One region of the Pseudomonas tohonis genome, then DNA from elsewhere that is predicted to be linked to it. Evidence: predicted binding sites of a transcription regulator. Region 1 holds the regulator's gene; the other holds the start of a gene.
What was found. The regulator LexA, encoded in region 1, represses DNA repair genes until DNA is damaged. The targets are predictions, from matches to a motif close to CTGTNTNNNNANACAG.
Positions count from the first base shown of each region.

Region 2: the regulator LexA is predicted to act here: its motif matches at 2,367-2,382, upstream of imuA (translesion DNA synthesis-associated protein ImuA).

Region 1 covers NZ_AP023189.1:1,971,677-1,977,655, forward strand. Annotated here, with positions in the region: gene topA (type I DNA topoisomerase) at 1-1,504, shown strand, start outside; gene HSX14_RS09115 (DUF6586 family protein) at 1,572-2,090, shown strand; gene HSX14_RS09120 (hypothetical protein) at 2,162-2,395, shown strand; gene sulA (SOS-induced cell division inhibitor SulA) at 2,485-2,952, opposite strand; gene lexA (transcriptional repressor LexA) at 2,964-3,572, opposite strand; gene HSX14_RS09135 (TetR/AcrR family transcriptional regulator) at 3,813-4,520, shown strand; gene HSX14_RS09140 (L,D-transpeptidase) at 4,564-5,088, shown strand; gene nagZ (beta-N-acetylhexosaminidase) at 5,097-5,979, shown strand, end outside.
Region 2 covers NZ_AP023189.1:3,518,272-3,524,250, forward strand. Annotated here, with positions in the region: gene HSX14_RS16105 (error-prone DNA polymerase) at 1-267, opposite strand, end outside; gene HSX14_RS16110 (Y-family DNA polymerase) at 264-1,679, opposite strand; gene imuA (translesion DNA synthesis-associated protein ImuA) at 1,679-2,290, opposite strand; gene HSX14_RS16120 (GGDEF domain-containing protein) at 2,552-3,592, shown strand; gene HSX14_RS16125 (methyl-accepting chemotaxis protein) at 3,830-4,789, shown strand; gene HSX14_RS16130 (response regulator) at 4,804-5,169, shown strand; gene HSX14_RS16135 (STAS domain-containing protein) at 5,171-5,497, shown strand; gene HSX14_RS16140 (chemotaxis protein CheA) at 5,511-5,979, shown strand, end outside.

The DNA of each region.
Region 1 (5,979 bases):
GGCCCACGAGGCCATCCGCCCCTCGGACGTCAATCTCAAGCCGACCCAGCTGTCGGGCATGGAGCGCGACGCCGAGCGCCTGTACGACCTGATCTGGCGCCAGTTCGTGGCCTGCCAGATGCCGCCGGCCGAGTACCTGTCCACCAGCGTCAGTGTGGCTGCCGGCAACTTCGAGCTGCGCGCCAAGGGTCGCATCCTCAAGTTCGACGGCTACACCCGCGTGTTGCCGCAGCAGAGCAAGCCGGGTGAAGACGATGTGCTGCCCGACATGAAGGAAGGCGAGGCACTCAAGCTGATCAAGCTCGATCCCAGTCAGCACTTCACCAAGCCGCCGGCACGTTTCTCCGAGGCCAGCCTGGTCAAAGAGCTGGAAAAGCGGGGCATTGGCCGCCCATCCACCTATGCCGCGATCATTTCCACCATTCAGGAGCGGGGCTATGTGACGGTGCATAACCGTCGCTTCTACTCCGAGAAGATGGGTGACATCGTCACCGAGCGTCTGAACGAGAGCTTCTCGAACCTTATGGACTATGGCTTCACCGCCGGCATGGAAGAGAACCTGGACGACGTGGCCCAGGGAGAGCGCGACTGGAAGAACCTGCTTGACGAGTTCTACGGCGACTTCAAGAAGAAGCTGGAAGTGGCCGAAGTCGCTGACAGCGGCATGCGCGTCAACCAGCCGACCCCGACCGACATCGCCTGCCGTGAGTGCGGCCGGCCGATGATGATCCGTACCGCTTCCACCGGCGTGTTCCTGGGTTGCTCGGGCTACAGCCTCCCGCCGAAGGAGCGTTGCAAGGCCACCATCAACCTGGTTCCGGGTGACGAGATCGCCGCGGACGACGAAGGTGAGTCCGAGTCCCGCGTGCTGCGTGGCAAGCATCGCTGCCCGATCTGCAGCACCGCTATGGATGCCTACCTGCTGGACGAGACCCGCAAGCTGCATATCTGCGGCAACAACCCGGATTGCGCGGGCTACGAGATCGAGCAGGGCCAGTACCGCATCAAGGGCTATGAAGGCCCGAGCCTCGAGTGCGACAAGTGCGGCAGCGAGATGCAGCTGAAGACCGGCCGTTTCGGCAAGTTCTTCGGGTGCACCAACCCCAGCTGCAAGAACACCCGCAAGCTGCTCAAGAATGGCGAGGCTGCGCCGCCGAAGATCGACCCGATCAAGATGCCCGAGCTCAAGTGCGAGAAGGTGGATGACACCTACGTGCTGCGCGATGGCGCTTCGGGTCTGTTCCTGGCCGCCAGCCAGTTCCCGAAGAACCGCGAGACTCGAGCGCCACTGGTGCTGGAACTGATTCCGCACAAGGACGAGCTCGATCCCAAGTACCACTTCCTGCTCAGTGCGCCGGCCAAGGATCCTGACGGTCGCCCGGCCGTCATTCGTTTCAGTCGCAAGACCAAGGAGCAGTACGTGCAGTCCGAAGTGGACGGCAAGCCGACCGGCTGGCGTGCCTTCTTCGACGGCGGCAAGTGGAAGGTCGAAGACAAGCGTTGATTGGCGGTTGCGCGCCTGCCCGGGTGGGCGCGCATACTACCGATCTGATCCAGCAGGAGTGGCCGCCATGGCGCATGAGCTCTACACCCGCACGAACCAGAAACTCTACTTCGCCGGCCTGGCGCTGGAATCCTTGCGCAAGGCTGAGGAAGGGCGGGCGATGAATGCCCAGGCGCTGGTTCAGGCAGAGCGCGAAGCGGCCTTGTTCCATCTCCATGGCGCGTTGCTCGGTCTCTGCCACGAGATCGCCGGGTTCTACCGGTTGCCTCAGGCTGCCGCGCCGCGCCCGGAATTGCTGTTGACCGCTGACGTGCTCGCCGCCGCGCCGAGCCCCGAGTTGTCCGAACTGGTCGAACTGGCCCAGCAGCCTGAAACCTGGCTGGCCGAACTACTGGCTGCGCACGCTGCACTGTTCCTGCCGCCCCAGGCGCCAAAGAAGGCGAAGGTCGACCGGGCAATGCCGCTGATCCAGGCTGTAAGTGTGGATGACGAGCCGACGCCTCTGTCCGGGGTGACCTTGGAAGAGTGGCGGCAGAACTTGAAGGCACTGGCGTTGCGCTTCCGTGAGGGGCTGTCGGAGTGCTGAGTAGATCGATGGGCTAGGGCGGCCCGTCAGCCGGCTGGTACAATGCCCGCCTTTAGTGGAGAGATGACCCCATGCCAACGTCCTTTCTGGAAATAGTCGAGCTGCCCGACGGCCGCATCATCCTGCGCCGCGCGGAAGACGAGGAGGCGTTGGTTACGCTGGACTTCTCTTCCGACGCCAAGGCGTTCCTGCAAGGGCATCACCTGGAAGTCGCCAAGGCCATGCTCAACGTGGGCGTACAGATGGCCGGTCGTCTTGCTGAAGGTGAAGTGGATCACGACGAAGGCCCGCGCGTCCTGCATTGATGGACGCTTGGTCGGCTCCTTCGTAACCGATTATTCCCCTCGACTGTTACCAATCCATTGCGGCCTTGTTCCGGTCGTGGGCTCGATTCCTATCCCAGCCGGATGTTTAGGCTTTGTGCGCCACCCTGGCGTGCTGCCTGGGCGAGTGCCTGTTTCTCCGTCCGGTTCAAACGCAGCCAACTGACTACGGTGTGGCTACGGCCTAGTCGAAGGGCTTCGCATGTCAATTCCAGCGCACTGCGCTCTCCCCGGGGCTCGAGGAGCAGGATACGCTCGCGATTCAGCCCGGCATCCCGCAACCAGCCCTGGGTAAGGCTGGCGGGCGCGCCGATCAATGTCAGCCAGCGGGCATCCTGCTCCTGGCTGAGTTCGCGAAGGATGGGGGCTAGCAGGTGGCGGCAATGCCCGGCAGCGCCGCTCAGCGACAGCTCGCTGAAGGCTTCGGGTTCCTCTTCCCATTGCTCGTCGAGTTCCAGCGCAAGTGGCACCGGGCTGGCGACTATGGCGTCATGGAAAAGCGGTAGTTGGGTTCGGCCAAACGATTGCGGGAACTGCATGACGCCTCCTGTTAGCGGCGGATGACGCCGACGCTCAAGCCTTCGATGACCAGATCCCGCTCCTGAAGGTCCACCTCGATCGGTGCGAAATCCGGGTTCTCGGCGATCAGCCAGACCTTGTTGCCCTCGCGTTTGAAGCGTTTGACGGTGACCTCGTCATCCAGGCGGGCTACGACGATCTGGCCGTTGCGGGCCTCGCGGGTGGTATGGACGGCGAGCAGGTCCCCATCGTGGATGCCGACATCCTTCATGCTCATGCCGCTCACGCGCAGCAGGTAGTCGGCGCGGGGATGGAAGAACTCCGGGTTGATCCGGCAGGATTCTTCGATGTTCTGCTGGGCGAGTATGGGAGCGCCGGCAGCAACGCGACCGATGATCGGCAGGCCGTCTTCCTCGGTGCTGGGCTCGAAGCCGGGGATGCGGATGCCGCGGGAGGCGCCGGGAGTCATCTCGATCGCCCCCTTTCGGGCCAGCGCCTTGAGGTGCTCTTCGGCAGCATTGGGCGACTTGAAGCCCAGTTCCTGGGCGATCTCCGCACGGGTGGGCGGATAGCCGTTGTCTTCGATGCAGCGCTTGATGAACGCGAGGATCTCGGCTTGGCGGGGCGTGAGTTTCAGCATGTCGGCGCTCTGTCTTTTTATACAGTGACTGGAATTATATACAGTGATCATCGCTTGGCAACAAGTCTTCTCTGCATCCTTTCGCCGTGTGGCTTGTGGCTCTAGTGACTTGCCTGTCGTCTTGCGTGAATATGGCGCTTGCGAGCCGTGACCGGGGCGTCAGAAGGTGGTGTGCGCGACTTGACAAGGCAGCGGCTTGAAACGTATGTTTCAAACAAGTGTTTGTCAGGCGGAGGAGCCATGGCCCAGTCGGAAACCGTCGAACGCATTCTTGATGCTGCGGAACAGCTGTTCGCGGAGAAGGGCTTCGCCGAGACTTCGTTGCGTTTGATCACCAGCAAGGCGGGTGTGAACCTGGCTGCTGTGAATTATCACTTCGGCTCGAAGAAGGCGCTGATCCAGGCGGTGTTCTCGCGCTTCCTCGGGCCTTTCTGCCAGAGTCTGGAGCGTGAGCTCGATCGCCGGCAGGCGAAGAGCGAGGCGCGCGCGACGCTCGAAGAGCTGCTGGAGATGCTGGTGGAGCAGGCGCTGGCGGTGAAGCCACGCAGCGGTAATGACCTGTCCATCTTCATGCGCCTGCTGGGGCTGGCGTTCAGCCAGAGCCAGGGCCACCTGCGCAAGTACCTGGAAGAGGTGTACGGCAAGGTCTTCCGTCGTTACATGCTGCTGGTCAACGAGTCGGCGCCCAAGGTGCCGCCACTCGAGCTGTTCTGGCGCGTGCACTTCATGCTCGGTGCCGCCGCGTTCAGCATGTCCGGCATCAAGGCGTTGCGCGCGATGGCCGAGACCGATTTCGGCGTGAACACTTCCATCGAACAGGTGATGCGCCTGATGGTGCCCTTCCTGGCAGCCGGCATGCGTGCCGAGACCGGACTGTCCGACGAAACCCTTTCAAAAGCGGTCCTGAAACCGCGCAGCAAGTCCCCGAGTACGCCTGCCAAGGCCTGATCCCGGTGGGCGAGGGCAGGGGGATCGGCTAAGCTAGCGCCCCATGCCCGACCTCGATCTCCTTCATATTTCCATCGCCGACCAGCGCCTCTACGGCTTCGCCAAAGAGCGTCTGGTGCTGCGTCTTCCCGTTTCCACCGCGCTCAACGGCGCCGGTGAGCAGAGTGGCTCCAATCGTACGCCTCGCGGCCTTCACCAAGTGCGAGCGAAGATCGGCGAGGGGCTGCCGCAAGGTGCGGTGCTGCGCGGCCGTCGCTGGACCGGCGAGACCTGGACGCCCGAGTTGCACGCGCAGTTCCCCGGTCGCGACTGGATCCTCAGCCGCATCCTCTGGCTGAGCGGTTGCGAGCCCGGGCGCAACCGCCTGGGCAAGGTCGACACCATGCGTCGCTACATCTACCTGCACGGCACGCCGGACACCGAGCCCATGGGCGTACCGCTGTCCCATGGCTGCGTACGCCTGCGCAATGCCGACCTGCTTGAACTCTTCCCCCGCGTTCCCGTCCATTGTGCGGTGCGGATCGACGAAGCGCCCCGGCCTGACTGGGCCGCGGCAGAACTCTCCTAAGGAATCCCATGCAAGGCTCCCTGATGCTGGACATCGGCGGCACCTGGCTGACCGCTGAGGATCGCCAGATCCTGCGGCAGCCGGAAGTGGCCGGCCTGATCATCTTCGCGCGCAATATCGAGGACCCGCGCCAGGTGCGCGAACTCTGCGCCTCCATCCGCGCCCTGCGCCCGGACCTCATTCTCGCCGTCGACCAGGAAGGCGGGCGCGTGCAGCGTCTGCGCCAGGGGTTCGTGCGCCTGCCGGCCATGCGCGCGCTGGCCGACAACGCCAATGCCGAGGCGCTGGCCCGGCAGTGTGGCTGGCTCATGGCGACCGAAGTCCTGGCCGTCGGGCTGGATATCAGCTTCGCCCCGGTGCTCGACCTCGATCACCAGCGCAGCGCCGTGGTCGGCAGCCGTGCCTTCGAGGGCGATCCGCAGCGCGCCACCGACCTGGCCGGTGCCTTCATCGAGGGCCTGCGTGCCGCCGGCATGGCGGCCACCGGCAAGCACTTCCCCGGCCATGGCTGGGCGGAAGCCGACTCCCACGTCGCCATTCCCACGGATGAGCGCAGCCTGGAGCAGATCCGCGCCGCGGACCTGGTGCCCTTCACCCGCCTGGCGCCCGAGCTGGACGGCATGATGCCGGCCCACGTCATCTATCCCAAGGTCGACTCGCAGCCCGCCGGTTTCTCGCGCCGCTGGCTGCAGGACATCCTGCGTGGCGAGCTGAAGTACACCGGGGTGATCTTCAGCGACGACCTGTCCATGGCCGGCGCCCACGTGGTGGGTGACGCCGCGGAGCGCATCGAGGCAGCGTTGAGCGCAGGCTGCGACATGGGCCTGGTGTGCAACGACCGTGCTGCCGCCGAGCTGGCCCTGTCGCGCCTGCAACGTCTCGGGGTGACGC
Region 2 (5,979 bases), 1.5 Mb from region 1:
GTGCTGGTAGCCGGCGAGGCTTTCCACCAGCAGCACCAGGCGCGGGCCGTTGTCGATGCTCATCTCGCTGCCGACGATCAAGGGCAGCTCGCTCGCCTTGGCCGCCTGCCAGGCCCGCACGATGCCGGCCAGGGTGCATTCGTCGGTGATCGCCAGGGCCACGTAGCCCTGCTGCTTCGCCCGCTCGAACAGCTCGGCGGCGCTGGAGGCCCCGCGCTGGAAGCTGAAATTGGACAGGCAGTGCAGCTCGGCGTACCCGGCGCTCATGCGAACCACCCGAGCAGGGTGAAGGGGCCGATCTCCCCCGCCGGGCACCAGGCCCAGGCGCGGCGGCCGTCGCGGGTTTCCAGCTGGTAGTAATCGCGGCGCTGGTCGTCGCCATCCCACCAGCCGGATTCCACCCGCTCCGGCCCGGCGAGGATGCGCGGGGCGAACTCGCGCAGCGGCTGGCCCTCGCGCAGCAGCCAGCCGGGCCGAGGCGGCCCCTGCAGCAGCGGCCCGGCCTGGCCGTCCACACCCAGGCGCCAGGCATGCTCGGGGCGGTGGTCGGCATGGGCCTTGAGGCCCTGCACGGCGTCATCGCCCAGGCGCGCGCGCAGGCGTTCGCGCAAGGCCTCCCAGGGCAGGTTCTGCTGCGGTCGCGGGTCGAACAGTTCGCGGTGCTCGGGCACGAAGCGCGGCAGGTCGCGGGCCACCAGGCGCAAGGCGCGCACCGGCGCCACCACCTGCAGTTGCTCCAGGCGCCCACGGGCCAGCTCGAAGAGCATCGCCGGGTCGCGCTCGGCACCCAGCAGGCCCACCGGCACCTGGCTGTCCGCCTGGCTGGCGTGCTGCAGGTGCAGGACGAAGCGCTGCACACCGCTGTCGCGCCCGGCGAGGAAGGCGGCGAGGTCCGAGGTAAGGCGGCGCAGGGGGAACAGCAGCGCCTGGTTCGATTCCACCTCGAAGTTGAGCTCGATGCGTGCATCGAATTCATCCGGCGGCAGGTAGCAGACCAAGGCCACGGCGCGGCGCCCCTGCAGTTCGTCCAGGTGCTGCAGCACCCGTGCGGGGAAGCGCTTGGCCAGGGTCTCGCGGGGCAGCGCCAGGACCTGCTTCATGCGCCGCAGCCCCATGCGTCCCAGGGCCGTGGACACCTCCGGCTCGAAGCCGGCCCGCTCCACCGGCATGCGCTCCAGCGCCTCGTGCAGGGCTGCGCCCTCTTCCACCGCCAGGCCGTCGTGGATGTTGGCCAGCATGCGTGCCGCCACCGGATTGGGCGCCACCACGATCCGATGACGGAAGCCGAGCGCCGCCAGCTCCTCGCGCAGGCGCGCCTCGAAGCGCGGCCAGGGCCCGAACAGCGCCAGGCTGGAGGCGATCTCCAGCAACAGCACGCGGGGGTAGCGCAGGCTGACATGGGAGCTGAAGCCGTAGCCCCAGGCAGCGAGAAAGCGCTGCCAGTGCTCGATCTCCCCGGCGTCGTACTCGGCCTGGGCGAAGTCGCGGGCCAGCGCGTGGGCGGCGGTCAGGCCCATGCCCGGGCGCAGCCCCAGGGCCCGCGCGGCCGGGTTGACCGCCTGCAGCACGCGGCGCTGGGGCGTGCCGGTGACCAGGGCCAGGGGCGCTTCGGGGTCGTCGCGGCGACGCAGCACGGCGTCCAGCGCCAGCTGCGGCAGCAGGATGCAGGCCCAGCGCATCAGTGCCCCGCAAGGGCCAGGGTGCCGGTCGGCGCCAGGCCACCCCGGCACTTGAGCACGCGCACCCGGCCCGGGCCGTCCAGTGCCAGGCGCAGGGCGGCGGGCGACGGGTTGAGGGCTTCCTGCAGGGGCCGATAGGCGAAGCCCAGGGTCTGCCCGGTTTCCGCCGCCACCTGCAACCGGCGCAGGGCACGGTCGTCCGCCTGGCGCGGCCAGCAGAGCACGGCGCCGCAGCTGCCCGAGCGCAGGCACTGCTCGGCCGCCCAGAGGGCGTCGCGGCCCTCGACCTCGACCAGCACCAGCCAGCGCAGATCCACCCCCGCGGCCTGCCAGGCCTGGGGGTAAGGCAGGTAGGGCGCGCCTACCAGCACCACCCGTTCGGCGCTGGCGGTGAGCCGCGCCAGGGTCGGCCAGAGCAGGTGCAACTCACCCAGCCCCGCGCCCGGCACGAGGATTTCGCTGAGGGCCGACTCCGGCCAGCCGCCCGAAGGCAGCGCCGCATCCAGCGCGCCATGCCCCGTGGGTTGCGCACCGACCGGCAGCGCACTGGCCTGGCCCTTCCAGACGCGCCGCTCGTCCAGCAGCGCGTCGAGGGCGACCACGGCGCCCATCAGGCGCCCTCCCGGCGAAGGCGGCCCGTGAAGGCGAAAGGAAAGGAGGCAGGCATGGGAAGCTCGGCACGAATTACTGTATGCACATACAGTAATTGAGGCGAATGCCTACGGCAATGCTCTACACACGCCGTAGGACGAGTGGATCATCCACTGGCGCGAATGCCCTGCGCGCGGGACCGGCGAAACCGGAGGAAAGGCTAACGGCGCGCCGATGCCCTGCGATAGCCTAGGCGCTCACGGCCTGCGGATGAGCCCGCGATGCAGCAACCCCATCACAGCCCCCCCGGTCTGGAAGACGCCGACCAGCGTGCCCTGGTGCGGCTGATCTTCGCCTCCACCGCCCTGACCCTGGCCTGCTTCTCGGTGCTGCAGTTCCTCGCCGGCAACCTGCTCCTGTCCCTGCTGGAGATGACCACCACCGCCCTGCTCGGCTGGGCCTGCCAGCGCATCCGCCACGTCCGGGTGCTCACGCCCTGGCTCTACGCCTACCTGCTGCCGACCTTCAGCTTCCTCCTCTACATCATCGTCATGCCCGGCGCCTCGCCCACCGCCTTCGTCTGGATCTACCTGGTGCCGGTGCTCTCCTACCTGCTGCTGGGCAAGCTGCGCGGCTTCCTCCTGGCCATCCCCTATCTGGTCCTGGCGGTGATCGCCTACCTGCTGCGTTTTCCGCCACAGCCCGACGCCAAGGGCCTGATCGACCTGGGCAACGCCATGCTCTGCGGCCTGCTGATCCTGGCCTTCATGCACATCTACGAGGCCCGCCGGGCGATCGCCCACGCCCAGTTGCGGCGCCTGGCGCAGAGCGACGCCCTCACCGGCGTGGCCAACCGCGCCTTCTTCCAGCAGGCCCTGGAACAGAGCATCCGCGACGCCGAGCGCACGGGCGCCGGCCTGGTGCTGGTGGTGCTCGACGTCGACGACTTCAAGCAGGTCAACGACCGCTGGGGCCACGACGCCGGCGACCAGGCCCTGCGCCATATCTGCCAGCGCCTGCAGCAACGGCTGCGCGCCACCGACCTGATCGGCCGCCTCGGCGGCGAGGAGTTCGGCCTGCTGCTGGGCCGGACCACCCGCGACGACGCCGCGCGCCTGGTCGAGGAACTGCGCCACGACCTGCAGCGCTCGCCGCTGCAATACGGCGAGCACGGCATCCCGCTGTCCGCCACCTTCGGCCTGGCCGAATGGCGGACCGACGGCCACAGCGGCGACGAGCTCTATCGCCGCGCCGACAAGCGCCTCTACCAGGGCAAGGCCCAGGGTCGCAACCGCCTGGTGATCAGCGACTGCGTGCCCTGATCGGCCGCGCCACTGCCGCATGGCGGGATTCCCCTAGGCCACCCTAGGGGCCACCCCGATTTCGACGAAGCAGCGCACCCCCTATCGTTCCCGGTATCACTCCACTACCGGGACTCTGCCGTGCTGGCCTATTCCGTTCTCTGGTTCGCCCTCCTCCTCGGTCTCGCCGGCCTGGGGCTGGAGATGCCCTGGGTCGCGGGAGCCGGTATCGCCCTGGCCGCCGTCGCCGCCCTCCTCATGCGCCCCCGCGCACCGGTGGTGGTGGAAGCGGCGCCGACCCGCGTCGAGCCGCCGCCCACCGACTGCCAACCCCTGCTCAGCGCGGTACTGCCCGCCTGGGGCCAGAACATCGGCCAGGTGCGCGAACTGGTGAGCGGCAACGTCAGCCAGCTGTTCGGTCGCTTCGCCAGCCTGGCCCAGCGCCTCGACCAGACCCTGCAACGCTCCGAGAACGTGATCGGCGGGGCCGGCGTCACCGACAACCTGCGCCAGGCCCAGCAACGCCTGGACGAAGTCACCACCGCCTTCCACCAGGCCACCGCCCACAAGAACGAGCTGCTGGCCACCATCGGCCACCTCAACAGCTACGCCAGCGAATTGCAGAGCATGTCCAAGCACGTCCAGGACATCGCCAGCCAGACCAACCTGCTGGCCCTCAACGCGGCCATCGAAGCGGCGCGCGCCGGTGACTACGGGCGCGGCTTCTCGGTGGTGGCGGACGAGGTGCGCAAGCTCTCCAGCCTCTCCGCCGAAACCGGCCAGCGCATGGTCGAGAAGGTCGGCGAGATCAACCAGGCGATCCGCTCCACCGTCAGCGCCGCCGAGGAGCTCTCGGCCAGCGAGGAAAGCAACCTGCGCTACCTGGACCAGGTGGCCGGCGACATCATGCAGGGCCTCAGCGCCAACCTCGACGAACTCACCGACACCTCCCGCGAGCTGCAGCGCGACGCCCGCACCACCCAGGCGGACATCCAGGAGATCGTAGTCAGCCTGCAGTTCCAGGACCGCACCGACCAGATGCTCGACCACCTGCAGAACGACCTCGAGCGCCTGCTGCATGCCCTGCGCGACCAGGACCCGATCATCGGCCAGCCGCAGCGCTGGCTCACCGAGCTGCGCCGGCAGTTCACCACGGACGAAGAGCGCACCGGCCGTCGCGGCCAGCCTGCGCAGAACAGCGAAGTCACCTTTTTCTGATCATTGGAGGCCCCATGGCCAAGACCATCCTGATAGTCGACGACTCCTCGTCGATGCGCCAACTGGTGAAGATGACCCTCGGCGGCGCCGGCCACCAGGTCATCGAAGCCGTCGACGGACGCGACGCCCTGACCAAGCTCAACGGGCAGAAGATCAACCTGATCATCAGCGACGTGAACATGCCCAACCTCGACGGCATCGGCCTGGTCAAGGAGATCAAGGCGCACAAGGACTACCGCTTCACCCCCATCGTCATGCTCACCACCGAGAGCGAGCAGAGCAAGAAGGCCGAGGGCCAGGCCGCCGGTGCGCGCGCCTGGATCGTCAAGCCGTTCCAGCCCCAGCAGTTGCTGGCCGCCGTCGAAAAGCTGGTGGGCTGAGATGCTCGCCATCGAGTTCGACACCGCCGCCAGCCCCGCGCGCCTCGCCCTGGGTGGCAGCCTGACCATCTACGAGGTGGCCCAGGCCCATGGCGAGCTCCTGGCCCTGCTCGCGGCCAATGCCCGGGTGGAAGCCTGGCGCCTGGACCTCGCCGAGCTGGAGGAACTGGACAGCGCCGGCGTGCAACTGCTGCTCGGCCTGCGCCGCCAACTGGTGCTGGCCGGCAACACGGTCGAGGTGGTGAACCTGCAAGGCGCTGCGCTGGAAGTCGTCAGCCTGCTGCGCCTCGACGTGCTGCTGCCCGGCGAGCAGCCGGCAGCGGCCTGAACGGAGGCGCCCGATGCTCAACGGAGAACAGTGGAGCCAGCTGCTGCTGGGCTTCATCGAAGAGGCCCGTGACCTCGGCAAGCAGGCCGAGGAGTACCTGCTGCAACTCGACCAGCAGCCCGACGACGCGGCCGCCATCAACGGCCTGTTCCGGGCCATGCACACCCTCAAGGGCTCGGCCGGCCTGTTCTCCCTCACGCCCCTGGTGAGCTTCACCCACCACCTGGAGAACCTCCTGATGGCGGTGCGCGACGGCCACCGCGCGCTCGACCCGTCGCTGGTCTCGCTGATGCTGCGCTGCCTCGACGAGATCGTCTCGATGATCGCCCTGATCGACCCGGAAACCGGTGAGCTGCCGGTGGACGAACAGCACCAGACCGAGCTCCTCGGCGAGCTCGCCGCCCACCTCGGCGCGGCCGCCCCGGCGCACGCGGCGCCCGCCGAGGCCACGCCGCCTGCCGAGGCCGGCTCGGCCAGGGACG